Regions from separate parts of the Paenibacillus suaedae genome, predicted to be linked through region 2. Evidence: riboswitches for the same ligand, from Rfam matches in the RefSeq annotation. Region 2 holds a riboswitch; each other region holds the start of a gene.
The links. A riboswitch is a leader RNA that binds a small molecule or an ion and turns the genes downstream of it on or off. The one in region 2 is predicted to bind thiamine pyrophosphate.

Region 1 (6,860 bases), on a different contig from region 2:
CGAGGATCGAACGGCTTCCGCATATACTCATCCGCTCCAGAATCAAGAGCTGTCAGCTCATCTTCATGCTCTCCCTTGGCCGTTAGCATGAGCACCTTTAACTTCGAATTCGATTTGATTTCTCGACACAACTCAATCCCGCTCATCTGCGGCATCATCCAATCGAGCACTGCCAAGTCCAGCGGTTGGTTGTAATAGATCTCAAGCGCTTGATGCCCGTTCTCCGCCGTAAAAGTTCGAAAGCCCTCTTTATCAAAATAAGCCGCTAAAATTTTCAACATATGCGGCTCATCGTCTGCAATAAGTACATTCATCTACTTTGTATCTCCTTACCCTTGTCTGTCTTGCGTTGAGTGCATTCTATATTATTGCATTTTTAATTGAATAAGGAAAACCCCACTGCTATACTGGAAGCAACAATAATGAGGAGGCGTTAAGATGAAGTGCGTAACATCAACTGGGGCAGGTATTGATCGGGGATAACGCATAACACCCCTGTAAACTGCGCAATTCCCCTTTAGCAAGAGAAAGGGGATTCCTATTCGTGGAACAAATGAACAATAACAACCGCATCGAGGCGGCAGAACAAGAACAACCCGTGTATGCCTTTCCCAATGTGAAGAAATCGATCGCATGGTTAAGCTTTTTAGCTTTTTTCAGTGTGTTGAATGAGACTGTGTTCAACGTATCATTGCCCGACATCGCACACGATTTCAGTATCACTCCGTCCGTTGCGAATTGGATCAACACATGCTTCATGATTACCTTCGCGCTCGGCTCCATCATTTATGGCACCCTGTCATCCCAATACGGCATTAAGAAGCCGCTGCTCATCGGTGTGCTCATCTATGGTAGTGGCTCGTTGCTCGGTTTCTTCGCCCATGACTACTTTTCAGCTGTATTGTCAGCCAGATTGATACAAGGTGCCGGGGCTTCGGCTGTGCCCGGACTCATCATGGTTATGGTCACTCGCTACGTTGGAGAACAGCATCGAGGCAAGGCGTTTGGCATGATTGGTTCTATGGTAGCGCTTGGTGAAGGGATTGGCCCAGCTGTAGGCGGTGTACTGGCAGATTATGTGCATTGGTCCTACCTATTTATCATTCCGGTAATGACAATAGTCAGTCTCCCCTTCTTCTTGACCGCACTGCCGCAGGAGCCTTCTCGCAATGGGAGAACAGATATCATCGGCATTGCCCTCTTGTCAGCAGGCATTATTCTATTTACCTTGTTTACTACGACATATGTCTGGTTCTATCTGGTCTGCAGTATGATTCTCGTTCTTGGGTTTGCCTTGCACATCCGACGTATTCGCGAACCATTTATTGCTCCATCCCTGTTCGCTAATCGACCATATGTACTCGGCACGCTTGCTGGTTCCATTTTGCTAGGAACGGTAGCTGGATTTATTTCCATGGTTCCTTACTTCATGCGGGATGTACATCAACTCTCGACCGCTGTTATCGGCAGCGCGATCATTTTCCCAGGGACACTCAGCGTCATTCTGTTCGGCATACTCGGTGGAACTCTCGTTGATAAGAGAGGAACTTCATTTGTTTTTGTCGCTGGATTAGGTCTCGTCACATTTAGTTTCGTCACGCTCCTTGCGTGGGGGAATGATTCTCCATGGCTGATGACGTTCGCACTCGTGCTCGTGTTCGGAGGGTTGTCATTCATTAAGACGGTTATCTCTGCTTCCGTTGCAGAATCACTTGCACCTGACCAAGCAGGAGAAGGAATGAGCATGCTCAGCTTTGCATGCTTTATGGCTGAAGGCATCGGCATCGCTGTAGTCGGCGGTCTGCTTACACACGGGTGGCTGTTGACTTCACTGACACCTACCGTTGCCAATGAAGCTGCTTCATTCCCCTTATACAGCGGCCTGATTATTCTGCTCATAGCAGTTCTTGCTTGCGGAGGGATCGTATACAGCTTGTCATTGAGACGACATTCTACAGCTTCACACGATTAACTATTCATGAGGATCAGGATTTCTTCCTGATCCTCATTTTTGTCTATTCCCCCCTCTTCAAATCTCCTAAACACGCTCCTTATCTCCTTATTCCTCTTTTCTTATGTTGTCTAGCTAACAATTGCAATCATTGGCTTCTATCTCTCTAGTAATTTTTATGTTTTTTGTAAACATTTCGTTGTCAACCTAACATGAATATTGTATGATATGAGCAATTGCATAGTCATACAAATTCGGGGGCTTGAGGAATCAAGCTGAGATTGTAGATAGGTATACCGCTACTGACCGTTAATCTGATCTGGGTAATGCCAGCGTAGAGAATCTGTATTTGTCATGTGATCATGCTCTGCTGTGATCTAGGACTCTTCTACCGTCTGGTTGCCAGACGGTTTTTTGTATGCAAGCTATACAACAAAGGAGAGGGTTATGTTGCCAGAACAACAGAGAAGCAACAAATTAAAGTTTACGGATATTCTCATTACCGTGATGATCGGGGTCGTATTTGGTGTGATCTTCAAAATGTGGGAGAGCGTCTACAGTCTCGCGAAGCCGCTGTTCCCACAAGCAGGACAATTAACATATGGCATGTGGTTTATGGCTGGCCCATTCGCGTACCTGGTCATTCGCAAGCCCGGCGTCTGCTTCCTAGCAAGTCTTGCTGCCGCTAATTTATCGGCTATTCTTGGCTCTGCTTGGGGACTAGAGACGATTGTGTATGGCTGTGTACAAGGTCTGGCGGCAGAATTGGCATTCACCATGACCGGATACCGCAAGCACAGCATCGTCATCGCAGGTATCGCTGGCATTCTGTCCGCAGTCGGCTCATTCATCATCGATCTCGGTTATGGATATGCAGATTACGAGACATGGGTGCTCGTCTTGAAGTATGGACTTCGTGTCATTAGTGCGTTCATCTTCGCTGGCGTATTTGCCGGCTTGCTCGTTCGTGCATTGGAAGCGACAGGGGTAACCAAATCCATACGTCCTGTGTCCAAAGAGGATTACGCGGTACTTAATCAATAGCACGCATAATATGAATAGATAGAATTTGTGCGTACGCCATAAATTCGGAATAAGGTGGTTACACATGCAACAGGAATCTCATGCGAATTCGTCTGCATTTGTTGACCGCTTGCGCCTAACATTTCCAGGAGAGGATTCCTTGCTGTTCAAGGACCTCTCCTTCCACATTTCTACCGGTGAGAAGGTACTGCTCCTCGGGCCAAGCGGTTGTGGCAAATCAACATTGCTGCAAGTATTAAGCGGAATTATGCCCCACTCTATCGAAGTGCCGATGAAATACGATCAGATTAAGCTTCCTTCAAGCTGGGGCTACGTATTCCAAGATCCGGACAGCCAGTTCTGCATGCCATATGTAGATGAAGAGCTCGCCTTTGTACTGGAAAATCTCTCAATCCCACGTGATCAAATGCCAGCATACATGATAGGCATACTTGAACGAGTGGGATTGCAGTTCAACAATCTGCATACAGAAATCCAAACGCTATCCCAAGGGATGAAGCAGCGGCTCGCACTTGCGTCCGTCCTGCTGCTAGAACCGGAGGTGCTGTTCCTCGATGAGCCTACAGCGCTTCTTGATCCTGAAGGAACGAAACAAGTCTGGGACACCGTAAAACAAGCTGCCGATTCCTCCACCATTCTAATCGTGGAGCACAAAATCGAGCATGTTATCGACATTATCAATCGTGTGGTATTATTCGACAGCACTGGACGAATCATTGCGGACGATGAACCGCAGATCGTATTTCTACACCATAAAGATAAGCTCATTGAGTATGGCATATGGTATCCAGGTGTATGGCAGGACTACATTCATTCAGAAGCCTACCAAGCCATATCGCAGCAACGAACGGCGAACGGATTTCAACAGCCTCATTGCAAGCAGGACGGTGGGCACATCTACGCGCGTCTGCAAGCCCTGCAGCCACTGCTCTCTTTGCGTGATTTTAGCGGATACTATGAAGAGATTCGTCGCATATCCGTCCCGAGCGTTGATATTTATCCGGGTGAATGGATAACGATTATTGGAGAGAACGGGGCTGGCAAGAGCACACTATTGTTGTCTCTTATGCAAATTCTGCGTACTAGCGGCATTTATCTTATTGAGGGTCAAGAGCTGCCAGCACCGGCTCGCAAGCGATGGTTCCCGCGATTCGGAAATACGGGAAAGCAGCCTCCAGCCGAACTCGCCTTCGTATTTCAGAATCCTGAGATGCAGTTTCTAACGGATTCGATCTATGATGAGCTTGCTTATGAACCTAGGCAAAACAACTGGAATGAATCGGACATTGCACATAGAGTGGAACAAGTCTTGGAATCATTCGATCTGAATATCGGACAGAATCGGCATCCGTATCATTTGTCACTTGGTCAGAAACGCAGATTAAGTGTCGCCACAGCGATGATGCGTAAGCGTCCGATCCTGCTCCTGGATGAGCCAACCTTCGGGCAAGACGCTAAAAATACATTTGCTATATTGGAAAAGTTGAACCGGCTTCGGACAGAAGGAACCGCCATAGTCATGGTGACACATGACATGAATATCGTGGATCGTTTTGCAGATCGGATATGGCATGTTGAGAAAGGCCAACTGATGGAACAAGAAGTTTCCCCAAGTGGACAGACAATGCGGGAGGTGCAGATGAAATGAAACTGCTCGCTCCCAAATCTGAAACATGGCTCCATCAGGTTAACCCTGCGCTCAAGCTTCTCGTCTTTCTCGCTTTGCTCATTATTGCGCTGCTAACCCGAGAGCTTGATTTTGCATGTTATCAGCTAACTTTCTACACACTGCTGTTGTTTCTATGCAGCGGCCACTCTACGAAGAAGCTGCTGTTCGTGACAACACCGTTCCTTCTCCTGTTCGTCTCGACGGCATCCACGATGATCTTGTTCGGCAAGGGGGAGCATGAATGGTGGTCATGGGGAATAATCCGCATCACAGAGGAGAGCTTCCTCCGTGGACTTGTCATCGGAGTGAAGACACTTTGCTTCGGCATGCTCGGCATCACATTCGCCTTCACGACGAAGCCAATATTGTTATTCTATGCGCTGATGCAGCAATTCCGGCTTCCGCCGCAATATGCTTATAGCTTCATCGCCTCCTTGCGGCTGCTCCCTGCGATCTGGGAGGATTACCGAGTTCGCACGCATGCCCTGCAAATCCGCGGCGTTCAATACAGCAAGGGATTTAAAGGGATATATGAGCGTCTACGCATGTACGCCCTGCCACTGCTCGCACAGAGCATTCGCCGTGCACAGCGAGTTGCTGTCGCAATGGAGGCGAAGCGGTTCCAGATGGGCCGATCACGTACCTACTATTATATTACACGCTGCCATTGGCGCGATGTATGGTTCACTCTGCTTATGGCTGGATTAATTACGCTCGCCTATATGGCCGCACTGCACTTCCCGTTCACCGGCCCGACCATCTAATTGGCTTTAGATACAATCTGATAGGTAATTTAATTTTTATCATCAAAGAAACTCTCCCAGATCTAATAAGGAGAGTTTCTTCTCTTTCTTCTCTAGCAGGGAGATAAGATTCGACAATAGTCTTGTTGAACGCTGTCCAAGCTGGCTGATCGCAACCCTTCAGAGTGTTGCATATTCATTATCTACCTTCGATTTACGGTATATGACCACGTATCATCTTCTGTCACTTCACCGATTGACCGATGATTGATGTTCTAGCTTTTCGTCTCGGCTGAATGGTTGCCAAGCATACACCTGCCAGCACGAAGACAAGACCCACAGCAATCGACCACGTCATGCTGTCGCCGTACAGCCATACGGACAATAGTGAGGTTATGATTGGCGTCAAGTTCAAGTATATGCTCGCCTTGCTCGCACCGATCTGCTGTACGCCAAGGTTGAAAATAATATAACCGATAAGCGTGCCGCATACGACCATATACGCCATCTCCGTCCAGCCTTGCAGAGACATATCGGGAACTTTACCCCAACCCCCTTCAAATAGTGAACTGACTCCCAGGAACAGAGAACCTAATAAGGTCATTACTGTAGTCGTGAACAAGGGCGAGACATCATGCACTACCTTTTTCCCAACAAGACTATATATGACCCCGCACATTAATGCTGCCAGAAACAATAAATCACCTTCGTTGAAGGACAAGCTAGCTAATCGATGCCATGAGCCCTTCGTAATTACGATAACCACACCGATGAAGGACAGCACAAGGCTAATCCCAAACTTGCCGCTCCATCGTTCCTTGAAGAATAACATCGCACCAAGCGATACGAACAGCGGCATCGTCGCAATGATGAGTGAACCGTTAATTGCAGACGTATAATGCAGCGCCATAAAGAACAACGCATTGTATCCGAAAATGCCCGTAAGTGATACAATGAGAAGCCCCTTCCAATTATTCCTCCATGCACGGAAATTCCACTCTGATCGCATCGTGAGCAGCACCGCTAAGATCATCCCTGCCAATGCAAATCGAATCGTTGCGGCAACAAGTGGAGGAATCTCGGTAATGACATGAGCTGCTGTAGAAAATGATCCACCCCAAAATAACGGCACGAGCAGCATAAGCACATAAATGCTTCGGTTAGACTTTTGATTACTCATGATAATCGTTCACCCTTTAGTTAGATAATATGTTTAAACATTTAAACATACTGAGCAAAAAAATAAGCACTTCTTGCACAGAAACACTTCACCCATTGGATTTTACAACTTGATCCTATATAATAGGATTAGAAATTGAAACCGCGTTCCATAGAGCGGAACAAAAAAAGGAGGTTGCTCATGTCACATATCTTTCATGGTCTTGACCATATCCAGTTAGCCGCCCCCGTCGAATGTGAATCCGTAGCCCGGAAATTCTATCACGAATTATTG
Region 2 (6,860 bases):
CTCGCGCCCGCCATACGCATATAATTCATCATCGTGCGGTCTGTCTGGGCAAGACCATCCAGGGTAGCCACGCATACGGGGAAGAAGCATACCAGCGTAATGGTGACAATCTTCGGCATGAGACCGAAGCCGAACCAGATCATGAGCAGCGGCAGCAGCGCAATTGTCGGGATATTCTGACTGACTATGACAAGCGGATAGATCGCCCGCTTCAGCCACGGCATCGGATGAAGCGCACAAGCCAGCAGCAAGCCGACAGCCGTGCCTACACAGAAGCCAATGAGCGTCAATTGAACAGAAGCCCATGTATGCATAAGCAGACCGCCACCATTGCTTACGGCCTCTTGTACAATATCGAGCGGACTGGGCAGCATCCATTTCTCAATGCCTGACACCATTACTCCTGCCTGCCATATAGCAAGGAATATGATAAATGCAATGATCGGAGGACCGATCTTCGCGATTCGACGTCCACTCATGGCCGGTACTTCACCGTCAATTCATCCATCGTAATGCCGGAAGGCTTATACACAATCTTCACTTGCGATAACACATTGCTGCTTCCCATCTCAATCATGGCCTTGTTCATATCCTCAATAATACGGAAGAGTTCGCTAAGTTCGCCTTCCATCGTTGTCTCCAGTGGATTTACCTGATATTTCACACCCGATGCTTGAATGACTTCGATTGCACGATCTACATAGGGAATTACGTCTTCCCCATTTTTCGTCTTCGGAACGATCTGAATACTTACTAAACTGTTCGCCATCTTGCTTCCCCTCCTCTTTCGCAATCCAGATATAACGTTCATTCGAATGATCACTTAGTAACGATTATCTCGTGACGATCATCCTGTAACGAAATACAGCAAAAGGGCGCATATGCGCCCATTGCCCATTCCTATAACCGTGCAGGCTTATGAAGCTGGCAAGAAGTCATTCGTAAACGCCTTGTCTACATCGATGCTCTTATCCATTAATTTGTTCTCCACGAGCCAATTCATGTAATTTGCCCATACGTCACGCTTTTGCTCGCCCCAGCGAGGTGCATCGTCTTTATACTTCGGACTCAGCCATTTCTGGCTTGCGATAACCAGGTCTTTGTTCAAATCCGGCACCGCTTTAAGCAGCAGGTTGGCTGCATCTTCTGGATTGTCAATCGCATATTGATATCCCTTGGACGTAGCACGCATGAATGCCTTAATCAATTCAGGATCTTCCTTGATCAGCTTCTCGCTTGTCGAAAGAACCGGCGTATAATAATCGAGTTCCTTCGCATATTGATTGACGTACAGCATATCAATCGGCTCACCGCGAAGCTCTGCTTCAATACCTGTCCAAGCGTAAAAGATCCACGCGAAATCAATATCCTTCTTCACAGCTGTAAAGTAATCGGCATTGCCCATGTTGACGCTCTTCAGCTTGCTATAGTCGCCGCCGTCCTTTTCCATAATCGTGCGGATAATCATCTCCTCAACCGGAGAGCCCCAGCCGCCATACGTTTTGCCTTCAAAGTCCTTAGGTGACTTGATGTTCTTGTCCTTCGGCGCGGCAAAGCCTGATGTATTATGCTGAATGATCGCACCAATCGACACGATCGGAACATTTTGTTGTCGAGCCATCGTAATACTTTCCTGAACACTAACACCGAATTGCGCTTCTCCCGATGCGATCATCGCCTCTGATGCGCCAGTACTCGGCTGCAATATCTCAACATTCAGACCTTCTTCCTCATAGTAGCCCTTCTCCTTAGCGACATACAAGCCAGTATGGTTCGTATTCGGCGTCCAATCAAGCACAAGCTTAATGTCGCGTTTCTCCTTCGACTTATCAGTTCCTTGCTCCTGAGTCGTGTTCCCCTCTGCCTGACTCCCTTGTCCTGCTTCTTGACCCTTGCCGCCGCAAGCAGCGAGCGCAAATGTCATCATGATAACGAGCGCCAGCATCAACCCTCGTGTAAAGCGTGTCCGTTGCATATGATGAATCCCCCTTTTCTTCCTTCCCTCACTAGTGGAGAGCCGATCATGAAATTAGAAAGTGCTTCGATAACGCCTGCCGCGTTCACCAGTTGGACGATCCGCTCGATCGTATATGTGTGGATGAGCAAGTTCCCGTCCCGCCGTCCTGCAACACGATTCAGATCCACAAAAAAAAGCGCCCCCTCTGGGACGCTTTGTGTGCCGTTCTACGCGTATATGCGAATGTGCATCATACGATGAATCACGTCAATAAGGTCATCCGGCATTCGTTCATCCGTACTGCAATCATGTCCATTCTGCCCAAAGCAGCGCACATTCATGCAGAGCATGACGAATAAGCAAGCAACCTAATTATAACAATAATGACGCGGTTCAACGTCTTTCCTACGCTGGCATTACCCAGATCAGGTGTAAGGGTCGGTATCTTAATGGGATACAATCTCAGCCGGCCAAATTCCAGCACCCCTAGCGTGCATATGCAGTTATCGAAGCTACCTATTACACGGGTAATTATAGTCCTCATCCATCAGAAAGTCCAGTGACAAACAGAAATTGCAAAGTGTCCGCTGATCATTGGGGCAATGCTCATATCTCCCATCAACTTCGTTATTCGTATGCTTTATGACAGCAGATTGCTCATATTCACTAGATTCCTGTCGAAAAAAGTTCCATGTGAAACAAGGGACAATCTTCCATTTTAACTCAAAATAATTACCTCATTGATTTCTTGGCGTAGAGAATCAAAGCTCATGCAAGGGCTACCAATTGACTAGGCAGCGTTTTATATCATTACTTAACCGGCGTAATATTTACTGTTCTGCTTGGATTATCCCACTTTACGCTGGCTCCCATGACTTTCGAAATAAAGCTTAACGGAACAAAGGTGCGTTCCCCGTTTTTTTCAACCGGACCATCGAGTTGGATCTGTTGATCACCTGCCAATGCGGTTTTACCTCCCACGTTAACTGAATTGATTTTGCCGTTGTAGTTGATTTGAATGGTTTGAAAATCATTATTCCATTCCACTGTTGCACCCAAAGCCTCTGTAACGAAACGTACAGGAACATAAATGATGTCGGCTTTGGATTTATAATAAGGATACTCTTCACTTTGAATCGGATTGCCTTTAACATTGACCTTGACATCATAATAAATATCATCTTTATCGCTTACAGTATCAAGAATCATACCAGCCTTCACATCCACTCGAGAAATGGAGAGATCGCGATTAAGGACATAAGCAAAGTTCCCATCCTTGCTGAAGCTGATCGCTTGCCGGGGCTCTAAAAATCCTTTTATACTCCCGATGATGCTGTTGTCGGAGGTGCTGATTATATTAATGGAGTTATCCAGCTTGTTGCTGGCAAAAAGGATCTTTCCATCAGGAGAAAGGGATGCGCCGTAAGGATCGCGCCCAACCTTTACCTCGCCAATGATTTTGCCTTGTGAGATGTCCACTATGGCAATACTATTACGCCCGCTGTTTGCCGCATACATGGTAGAGCCATCGGCGGATATTGAAATCGCTCGAATCTTCGAAAATCCGGAGATCTCATGGATGATTGAATTGGTTTTGACATCCACAACCGATACCTTGTCTCCCTTGAAGTTAGTAACAAACACATAACGACCGTCGGGAGATACTTTTATCCCTTGACGGGGTTGGGAGAATCCCGGAATGACAGCGGTCGTCTTATGCTGCCCGAGATCCACAACCGTTACTGTACTTTTGGCTTCATTGTTGACATACATGGTATTTCCGTCCGCGGTGACATCAGTTCCAAATGCGCCTTGACCCACTGCAACCTCATCCTTCAATGCCAGGTCTTCCGTGTTGTAAAATCGCAGGGTGCCCAGTGTGCTATCCGAAACGACAAACTGCAAACCGCCGTTAATGAACATAATGTTTCTTGGTGTAACAAAGCCGCGGATCTCCTTACGCAAAGTTCCTTGGGCAAGATCATAGACTCGAATCCATGGCTGACGACTATCCGAGACAACCGCAGTTTGCTCGTCGGGACTTACGGCCAGTGAGTTATTGATAATCTCGCCGTCAAAGGGGCGGATTGCCGCAGCGGTGTTGTTTCCCGCAGCCGAGATCGAAGCCAAATTGTTATCAGCAGCCAAAATAATCGCCGGTTGAATAACGGAAAGTACCATTCCGGCAAAAAGTACAGGTTTTATCATTTTGTTTACCATCATTCACTCATCGCCTCTCTGAAAAGGTTTTGAGCCAACGTAAGACGGGGCTCTTGACCAATGTAACGGAGAATTGTAAAGATCATATAAAGAACACGAGAGCATCATGTCTGATAAAATGATAGCCGTGGAGGTGAACGTTCCGATGGATAAGCTGCAGCTTGAAGGTCCTATTCTGATTGCGGACGATGATGCTTCGCTCGTCTCGTTTTTGCAGGAATACTTTGGGGCACTGAACTGCCGAGTGCTTGCCGCGAGCGATGGGCAGCGAGCTGTTGAACTGGTGAAAACTGAGGCTCCATCTTTCATCATTCTGGATATTATGATGCCTTTCATGGACGGTACTACGGCATGCTGGGAAATGCGCAAAATCAGCAGCGCGCCTATCGTCATGCTTACGGCTAAAATCGAGGAAGAGGACAAAATCCGGGGTTTAGAACGTGGAGCCGACGATTACTTGTGCAAACCGTTCAGTCCGCGAGAACTCGTCGCCCGGATGCAGGCAATTCTACGCCGGATGCGTACGTCGGAGCGGAAAGCTTCGGGGCTCATTTTGAACAATAACGCGAATTTGTTATACGAATCCGAAAGCCATCGGTTTTATTGGAAGAAAGCACCCCTGCAATTCACGTACCAGGAAGCTCAAATTGTCATCACCTTGCTCAAAATGCAAGGGAAAGTCTGTACCCGCGAGCATTTGCTGAACGTGCTGTATCCGCTGGGCGATAAAGATGTTGTCGACCGTATCGTGGATGTGCATATCGGCAATATCCGGCAAAAGATCCGTGATACTGATCCCGGATTCGATCTCATTGAAACCGTCCGGAGCATCGGCTACCGGTTAAAGGAAGGGTAAACGGTGAAAATCAAACTCATTTACAAGCTCCTTGCGATTAACGCGATAGTTTTAATTTTGCTTGTAGCCGGAATCAGCATCGGATTTAGTCAGTACACGCTTCAACTGATAGAAGAAAACCGCTTGATGGTGTACCAAAATTTCCTCATGTTCCAATCGGCTACGGGGCGTTATCTTCTATATACCAGTCTAGCCATCATCCCCCTCTCCATTGGGATTAACTGGCTATTCACCCGTTCGATCGTCCGCCCCTTGTCCGGGATGCGGAAGCTGACTGAGCGAGTCGCGAGCGGGGATTATACCGTGAGGGCAGAGATTCGATCGAACGACGAAATCGGCGATTTGGCTCGTTCATTCAACCAAATGAGCAAGGAACTTGAGAGGATCGAACAGCTTCGAAGAAGCCTTGTGGCGGACGTAGCCCACGAGCTCAGAAATCCGCTATCTACGGTACGGGGCTATATGGAAGCGATGAAAGACGGCGTCCTCTCCGCAAAGCCCGAAACGCTCGATAAATGTTACCACGAGGTAGAGCGGCTCGTTTGTCTGGTGGAGGACATTCACCGTCTGGCTGTGGCGGAGAGCGATTTGAAAGCGGCCATTCCCTCAAATCCGGTCGATCTCCGATCCGTTGCCCAAGAAGCCGCTTCAAGGTATATGCCGAAATGGGAGGAAAAAGCAATTGTTTTCCAAGAGGATGTTCCTTCCTCCCCGGTCTGCGTCATGATCGACAAAGTTCACGCCCTACGCGTATTTGAGAATCTGTTCGACAACGCGATACGCTATACACCGAATGGTCATTCGGTTCGTTTATCGATGCAAGCAAACGCTAAAATGCTCCGCGTGGAGGTTACGAATACTGGAGCGGAGATTGCTCCCGAGCATCTGACGCTTTTGTTCGAACGATTTTACCGGGTTGATCCTTCACGCTCGCGCACGTACGGTGGTGCGGGCATTGGGCTTTCGATCGTGCGCGACATCGTGGAACGGGCAGGCGGACGCGTTTGGGCAACAAGCGGGAATGGTTCCGTGACGATACATGCGGAACTGCCGGCTGAATCATGATCATAAAAAATCCCTCAGGGAGCGAACCGCTCGGACAAACTCCCTATACAAAGACCCCAACACCATGATAGGCTCCATCACTTGACAGGGAGAACTTCATATCGGTATCGGGGTCTTCATTTATTAAGAAAGCTAGAACCGGTTTACCAAGTCAACCATTGGCGCTCCCTACTTCGCTTGCTGCCCTTCCACATCTTCACGAACAGGGAAGCTTCTAGCCCAATATAGAACTGGTGTCGATAACACCGAGATGATGAGCTTAATGACATAAGTAGTAATAAAGATTTGGAACCATACATCCCAAGGCACCATGCCAGCAAACGCAATCGTACAAAATACGAGCGAATCCGCCATTTGGCTAATTCCTGTACTACCATTGCTTCGAATCCACAATTGGCCTGCCTTCGGGTATCGTTCCTTCACCCAACTAAAGAGCTTCACATCTAAGAACTGACTGACGAAATACGCGGTCAAGCTTGCTACGACAAGGCGCGGCATCAAATCAAAAATATTCGACAGCGATGCTTGTGCCGTACGCGCCATATCAGAAGCCTCAGGCGTAAAGCGAAGAGCCATCTGCATAATAATCGTCGTCATAATCAACGTGAAGAACCCGAACCACACTGCGCGCTTCGCTTCCTTACGGCCGAACTTTTCATTCAACAGATCCGTTGTCAAGAACAGCGTTGCATTCGCCGTGTTGCCAAGCGTCATGACAATGCCGAACATTTCAATCGTCTTGCCAACTTGGATATTAGCGAT
Region 3 (6,860 bases), on a different contig from region 2:
TTCGCAAATTCCGTTCCTCTTTATTTCCGCCAAGTCTGACGATATGGACAAAATATATGGCTTGCAGCTCGGGGCGGACGATTATGTGGGCAAGCCCTTCAATCCGCTGGAAGTCGTCAGCCGCGTGCAAGCGCTGTTTAGGCGAATCGACTCCTTTGCCAAGGTGGATATGCAGGAGCAAGAGGTTATCGAAATCGGAGATGTGAGGCTGAATATAAGGAGCTGCCAACTGTTCAAGTCCGGCATCCAAAAAGAATTGACATCATACGAGTTCAAGATTGTGGAGCTCCTTATGAGAGAGGCTGGCAGAGTATTAACCAAAGCCCATATTTACGAGCAAGTATGGGGCGAGGAATACATCGGAGACGAAAATTTAATTATGGTGTACATAAGCAAAATCCGCGAGAAAATTGAGGATAATCCGAGAAAGCCTGTTCATCTCATTACGATTAGGGGGTTAGGCTACCGTTTTGAAAAAAGCAAATAACCTCTCCGGTCGACGTCCCTTAAAACGGGTATTTTTTCGAAATTATGCAGTGATCTGCGTCCTGATGATCGCAGCGATCATTGTAGCTCTCCTAAGCACGAACCTATTTATGAGGCGTTATATCGATGAACTGGTCGTTGCTCAAATTAATGGAACGGATATTTATCGGTACCCTTTCCATAACATCAGTGCGCATTTGCTGAACAAGTATGGCGGCTGGTTCGAAATCGTGAATGAGTCAGGCGAAATCATTTTTGTCAAAGGAAACAAAGAGGACAACATCAAGCATTACGAAGACGGCCAAATGTATGCCAAAATGGATGTAGAGCGAAACGATGATGCAATCTCCTATCATGCTTATCAAGCAAAAGGGCCGAACGGCGAATCTTATGTATTGCTGTGGAAAATTCCTGAACGCTTGTTGAAATTATCAACTGCGACAACGATCTTTGCTGCATTATTAGCTATTTTATTGTTTATCCTGCTTTACTTTTACGCCCGCTATTCGGTTAGACAAGTGAAAAAGCCGCTGCGGCAAATCTTGGAAGGCATCAAAGAGATGGAGCACTTCAATTACACGAAGCGGCTTCATTACTCAGCCGAACAGGAATTCGCGGAAATACAAGAGGCGTTTAACGGCATGGCTGAACGTCTGCAGCGTACTTCTGCCGAGAAGGAAGCTGCCGAGAACAATAAGCGAAACATGCTGCTGCATCTATCGCATGATTTGAAGACGCCGATTACTTCGATTTACGGTTATTCGCAGCTCCTGTTGGACAATCAGGCATTGGAAGACAAAGATACCCGCAAATATATTCAATACATTTACGATAAGTCAGCTTATATGGCCAATTTGATTAAAGACCTATTTGAACTGGCGAAGCTGGATGACAAGCATACGGAATTGAGCAAAGAGAAAGTGAACATTACGAAATGGTTCCAGCAGCTCGTGGCGGAATTTTATCCGGAAATAGAAGAGAAGGGATTTGAGCTTGAAGCACATATCCCGGAAGAGCCGCTCTATGTCAAGATGGACAAGATTCATATGAGTCGCGTCATCACCAACTTAATTAGCAATACACTGCGATATAATCCAGCGGGAACGGTGCTCTATGTCTCATGTGCACGACAAGAAGGAAACGTTATACTGTGGATCGGAGACGACGGAATTGGCGTTCAGGAGCCGATCAAGGAACATATTTTCGAAGAATTCATCCGTGGCGACGGCCCGATTAAAGACAGTACAGGATTAGGTCTCGCCATTTGCAAAAAAATCATAACGCTCCATGATGGCACGATTGAATTAACGCAGGATCAGTGTTACCATACCTTGTTTCAAATCACGTTGACTATTACGGAGGACTAGAGTCCCTTCACGATGTCGGGTATCACCTTCAGACTGCGATACCACGGATCGTTTGTATGCCCGGATCTAGCCCATTGCAATATTAAGCTCCAGTTTGAAGTATCCCTTTTGGTATTGCACCCTTTACAAACGGATCATCCCGTGTATAATGAAAGCTGTCAAGCATATGAACAATGGAACAACTGCATAGTGAATTCGAACACTAGGGGTGCTGTAACAAGCTGAGAGACAGCGGCAACGCTGTTAACCCTTATAACCCGAACTAGATAATACTAGCGTGGGGAAGTGTAGTCGACTGATTGATATAAGCTGCGGCTTCGTCATGTTCGTCATTGCATGAAGCCATGTCATACCCTTGTATCCTCAAGCGCAACTGCACCGACTCACGGTGCAGTTTTTTTGTTGTCTGCTGGCCACAATTTGATTCGTCTGGGAGGATATAAGTTATGAGTCAGTTATCTTGCGGCACGAGCCGCATCGTTGGTTGTCGCTTTTCCATCTATCCGATGAGCGATCGCTTCGTTGAACTTATTTTAGGAGCGTTGCGAGACACAGATATGTCTAAGGTATGGTGCCATACCGATGATGTCAGCACCTGGGTTCGTGGGCGCAGTGAACATGTATTCGATGTCGTACAGTCTATCTATTTACATAGCGCGGCAAGTGGAGAACATGTTGTGCTGAATGCTACGTTCTCTGTTGGCTGTCCGGGCGACACACAAGGAGATGCCTTCATGAGTACGGACGAAATTCGAATGAATGCGGAACGATATCAAGCGATTCCTCTCAAGATCGCTGCTCATTTTGCTCTCTACCCGCTCGGAACAGCAGATTACATGGATACGATCTATGAGATCATTGGCCTTGCTAAGGAAGAAGGCACTTTCGATGAGAGCGCTCATTATGCAAGCCGCTTAGAAGGAGATGCACAGCGAGTATTTGCTACACTTGAGAACGCGTTTAATCGGGCGAGAAAATCAGACAAGTCCCATGTGGTGATGACAACTACGATGTCAGCCAACAGCCCTTCCACAAGGTAGCAGCTGAAGAAAAAGAAATTCAAAAATGCAAGCTACAAACCCAACGGACTCATCCGATCATCGTTTTAAGAAAAGAGGAATGTTCATGAATTCGCGAAACAGCCAATGGAAATTACGAGATATCGTCGTTCTCAGTTCATTATCTGTTGTGTTTGCCGTCATTTATCTGCTCTTCTTGCAAATAGGCAATGTGCTTGTTGGCTTTATGGGGCCGATGGGATATGAAGTCATCTTCGGCATTTGGTTTATCGTATCGATCATCGCCACCTATATCATCCGCAAACCGGGGGCTGCCGTCATTTCAGAGACAGTCGCTGGATTGGTTGAGGTATTAATCGGCAACGCCGTAGGACCTATTTTGATTGTATCCGCCCTTATTCAAGGTTTAGGCGCCGAAGCCGTATTTGCCGCTACAAGATATCGGAATTATTCAACCAAAGTGCTCATGCTGGCTGGGGTGGGCTCCGCTGTATTCAGCTTCGCGTGGGGGTATTTCCGCAGCGGTTATGCGGCCTACTCTGTTGGTCTCATCATCGCGATGTTCGTCGTTCGCTGTATAAGTGGCGCACTCATCTCAGGTCTGCTTGGCAAATGGATTGCGGACGCCTTGGCCAATACAGGAGTTCTGAGAAGCTTCCCAATTGCAAAGGGGCAACGATAACATGGCAAGCCCAGCGCTTCTCATTCCCAAGTACCCAGCACAATTGAATATACAACGTGACGTCGAGCATGGAACTCTTATTACACTGGAAGCCACTGATCTGACACTCGCCTTCGAGACCGAAGGCGAGCCTGTCTTATCCAACATCAATGTCACCCTGCATGAGGGGGAAACCGTTCTGCTGCTAGGCCCAAGCGGCTGCGGCAAGAGCTCGCTAGCCTTTTGCCTTACCGGGCTGTATCCACATGCAATAGACAGTCTCGTTGAAGGCAGTGTCCATCTGTATGGCAAGCCAATCGAACAGTACGATTCCGGTGAAGCGGCCCAGCATATCGGAATTGTATTTCAAGATTTCGAAAGTCAGTTCTGTATGCTGCGTGTAGAAGAAGAAATAGCCTTTTGCCTAGAAAATCGGGATTGCCCTCGAACTGAGATGGAATCCATGATTCAAGAGGTATTAGAAAAGGTAGGATTGCTCGGATGGCGACATGCGTATATCCACGAGCTGTCAGGAGGCATGAAACAGAAGCTGGCTCTTGCCTGCGCTCTAGCCCTTCGCGTGCACATGCTTGTGTTGGATGAGCCTACATCGAATCTCGATCCGTGTACAAGACATCAATTTGCTGTACTCATTTCAGAACTGGCACGCAAGGAAGGGATGGCTCTGCTTATCATTGAGCATCAATTGGACGATTGGATCGGCATGACGGATCGCCTGCTCGTGATGGATGAGGCTGGAGCCCTCGTCTTTGACGGTCTTCCTGTCTCCTACTTCAAGCATCATGCAGCTGAAGCCAAGTCACGCGGTATCTGGCTTCCGCAAGCGCTGGAACTGCAGCAATTCATCCGTGAGTGGTTTAATCACAGCAACAGTAGCGATAGCAACAACGATGACGATAGTAGCAATATTTGCGATTTCAGCAATTATGATGATCAGTTCGTTCGTCAGCGTCTCACAGCCGCAGACCCTGCACTCACAGACGAAGATCTCTTGAAGCTGCTGCTGTCGCTGCCTGAATGCGTACAGCAGGATGCAATGCGCATCCTAACATCAGCTCAATCTAACGATTCCCCACGAAAGCCTGAGGAAGTCCTGCAAGCGCACGACCTTGTCTATCGGCGTAAAGGAAGAGTAATCCTTGATCACGTGTCCCTTACTCTGCATGCAGGGGAATGGGTAGCACTTGTCGGCCCAAACGGAGCTGGGAAGTCTACCCTCGCCTCCCTCTTGTCTGGATTGACACAGCCGGATGAAGGTCAAATCATTCTGAATGGCATGCCTCTTCATCGATATGCGGAGCGGGAGCTGAGAGCCTTCATCGGATATGTATTCCAGAATCCAGAGCATCAGTTCATTACTGATACCGTGTTCGATGAACTTGCATTCGGGATGCGCTTGCAGCTTCTGAGCGAAGAAGAAGTACAGCAGCATGTCGGAGAAGCCTTGACACGCTTCCGCTTGAACAAGGTTGCCAATGCCAATCCCTTCTCCATCAGCCAAGGACAGAAGCGAAGACTTAGTGTCGCTTCCGTTCTTACCGACAGCCAACAGCTATTGTTATGCGATGAGCCGACATATGGACAAGACGCTTATACATCCAAGCAGCTGATGGACACCCTGCAAGCACGAACCCAAGCAGGCGCTACTGTCCTGATGATCACGCATGATATGGAGTGGGTTCAGACCTATGCCGACCGAATTATTGTGCTAGATGAAGGTTGCATACGGTTTGACGGCAGCCCTTCCAAGCTGTGGAGTGAGCACCCTGAGCTCGTGGAGAAGTGTCATCTGCGTATGCCGATGAACTTCGCGGTGGCATCTCGCCTACTTGCACAGACGTCAGGTATCGAAGGAGGAGATCATCCTGATACTCCGTGATTGGAATCCAAGCATTAAGGGGCTTGCGATCATTATAGCGGTTATAATGCTGTCGTTGACGTTCGATCCGGTTACACCGCTTGCAGCCCTTGTCTACATCGTTCTATTTACATTCCTATTGGGGAACATATCATGGCGTAAATGGCTGCTTAGCTTCTGCCCCTTCCTCATTATGGGCATCGGCTACGTGTGGACGGCCCTCGTCTTCCCGCGTTCTGCCGATCCCGCTTCAAGTGCCATTCTATGGCAGTGGGGGTCGTTCATCATTACGGAGGCCACGTTCCAGCAGGCAATCTCACTCGGACTAAGAGTGCTTATCTTCTCCGCCTTGTCGCTCATCTTCATCTTGACGACAGATCCTGTGCGATTCATGCTGAGCCTGATGCAGCAGTGCAAGCTGCCGCCCAAATGGGCATACGGCATTCTGGCAGGCTATCGCTTCCTCCCCTTCTTCAAGGAAGAACTGCGCATCATACAGGATGCGCACCGCATGCGAGGCATAGAACGGGAGCACGGCTGGAAGAGCAAGCTGCGGGCATGGAAACGTTATGCGATTCCACTGCTCGCTTCAGCTATTCGCAAGTCGGAGCGTGTAGCTGCCGCCATGATATCGAAGGGATTCACAGGCCGACGTGGAAGAACTTATTATGTGAAGCTTCGAGTCACCTGGAAGGATTGGATCTTGCTTTTCCTTCTGCTAGGCGGAATCGCATTATGCTACTACGTATCCTGGAAACTCGGGTTCGTACAATGGTATCAGGGACAATTGTGACACATTATGACACCCTTTTCGTACATCGTGCATAACATATCTAAGCACATTGTGTGTTCCGCTATTATGCGAAAAGGAGGTCTTTCTATGCCTAAAAAAATCACGCCTAAGAAGATCACGTCTAAGACGTTATCCCCTCATTACTCCAAAAGTGTAAAGTACTTGAAAAAATTCGTTAAGATAAAGGCCAAAAACGGTAACGTATATACAGGCACCATCGTGAAAGTAGATAAAAAGAGAGTGTACTTAAAGGTCAACTCCGTAAAGCATGCGGGAAAAGTACACACTTCATTTTTCCCTTTCATCTTGCCGTTGGTGCTCTTCGATCTCCTTGCTATCGTGCTGCTTGACACCCGTAGAAGAATTATTTTTTAACGTCTATTCTCCCTCAAATGTTTGAGGGAGTTTTTATTTGCACGAAAAACTCACTAACAATATCAAGATAGCGCTCTGGCTCCTCAAATCGGGGAAAATGCCCGCTACGATGGAAAGTCGTCTGCAATGTAGATCTGCACCTATCCATCAATCCACACTTGATTGCTCGATAAAATACAAAGAACCCCTCAAACAGTTTACTGCTTGAGGGGTTTTCCGAGCTTGTTTAAACTATTTATCTGAGTGTTCGCCAAGGGCGTTCTTCGACAGAAGATGATTC

Region 1: another riboswitch for thiamine pyrophosphate. It lies ahead of RQP50_RS22300 (ECF transporter S component); the one in region 2 lies ahead of RQP50_RS19660 (hypothetical protein).
Region 3: another riboswitch for thiamine pyrophosphate. It lies ahead of RQP50_RS04475 (YkoF family thiamine/hydroxymethylpyrimidine-binding protein); the one in region 2 lies ahead of RQP50_RS19660 (hypothetical protein).

The regions. Positions count from the first base shown of each region.
Region 1 is NZ_JAVYAA010000006.1:205,551-212,410, forward strand. It holds gene RQP50_RS22290 (response regulator transcription factor) at 1-314, opposite strand, end outside; gene RQP50_RS22295 (MFS transporter) at 554-1,972, shown strand; TPP riboswitch at 2,196-2,309, shown strand; gene RQP50_RS22300 (ECF transporter S component) at 2,399-2,995, shown strand; gene RQP50_RS22305 (ABC transporter ATP-binding protein) at 3,060-4,643, shown strand; gene RQP50_RS22310 (energy-coupling factor transporter transmembrane component T family protein) at 4,640-5,428, shown strand; gene RQP50_RS22315 (DMT family transporter) at 5,652-6,587, opposite strand; gene RQP50_RS22320 (VOC family protein) at 6,768-6,860, shown strand, end outside.
Region 2 is NZ_JAVYAA010000005.1:27,988-34,847, forward strand. It holds gene RQP50_RS19645 (ABC transporter permease) at 1-479, opposite strand, end outside; gene RQP50_RS19650 (thiamine-binding protein) at 476-769, opposite strand; gene RQP50_RS19655 (ABC transporter substrate-binding protein) at 917-1,975, opposite strand; gene RQP50_RS19660 (hypothetical protein) at 1,945-2,145, opposite strand; TPP riboswitch at 2,342-2,455, opposite strand; gene RQP50_RS19665 (stalk domain-containing protein) at 2,768-4,180, opposite strand; gene RQP50_RS19670 (response regulator transcription factor) at 4,284-5,033, shown strand; gene RQP50_RS19675 (sensor histidine kinase) at 5,037-6,098, shown strand; gene RQP50_RS19680 (queuosine precursor transporter) at 6,267-6,860, opposite strand, start outside.
Region 3 is NZ_JAVYAA010000001.1:1,010,643-1,017,502, reverse strand. It holds gene RQP50_RS04485 (response regulator transcription factor) at 1-487, shown strand, start outside; gene RQP50_RS04480 (HAMP domain-containing sensor histidine kinase) at 471-1,853, shown strand; TPP riboswitch at 2,048-2,154, shown strand; gene RQP50_RS04475 (YkoF family thiamine/hydroxymethylpyrimidine-binding protein) at 2,300-2,893, shown strand; gene RQP50_RS04470 (ECF transporter S component) at 2,979-3,554, shown strand; gene RQP50_RS04465 (ABC transporter ATP-binding protein) at 3,556-5,433, shown strand; gene RQP50_RS04460 (energy-coupling factor transporter transmembrane component T family protein) at 5,420-6,205, shown strand; gene RQP50_RS04455 (hypothetical protein) at 6,293-6,580, shown strand; gene nrdR (transcriptional regulator NrdR) at 6,812-6,860, opposite strand, start outside.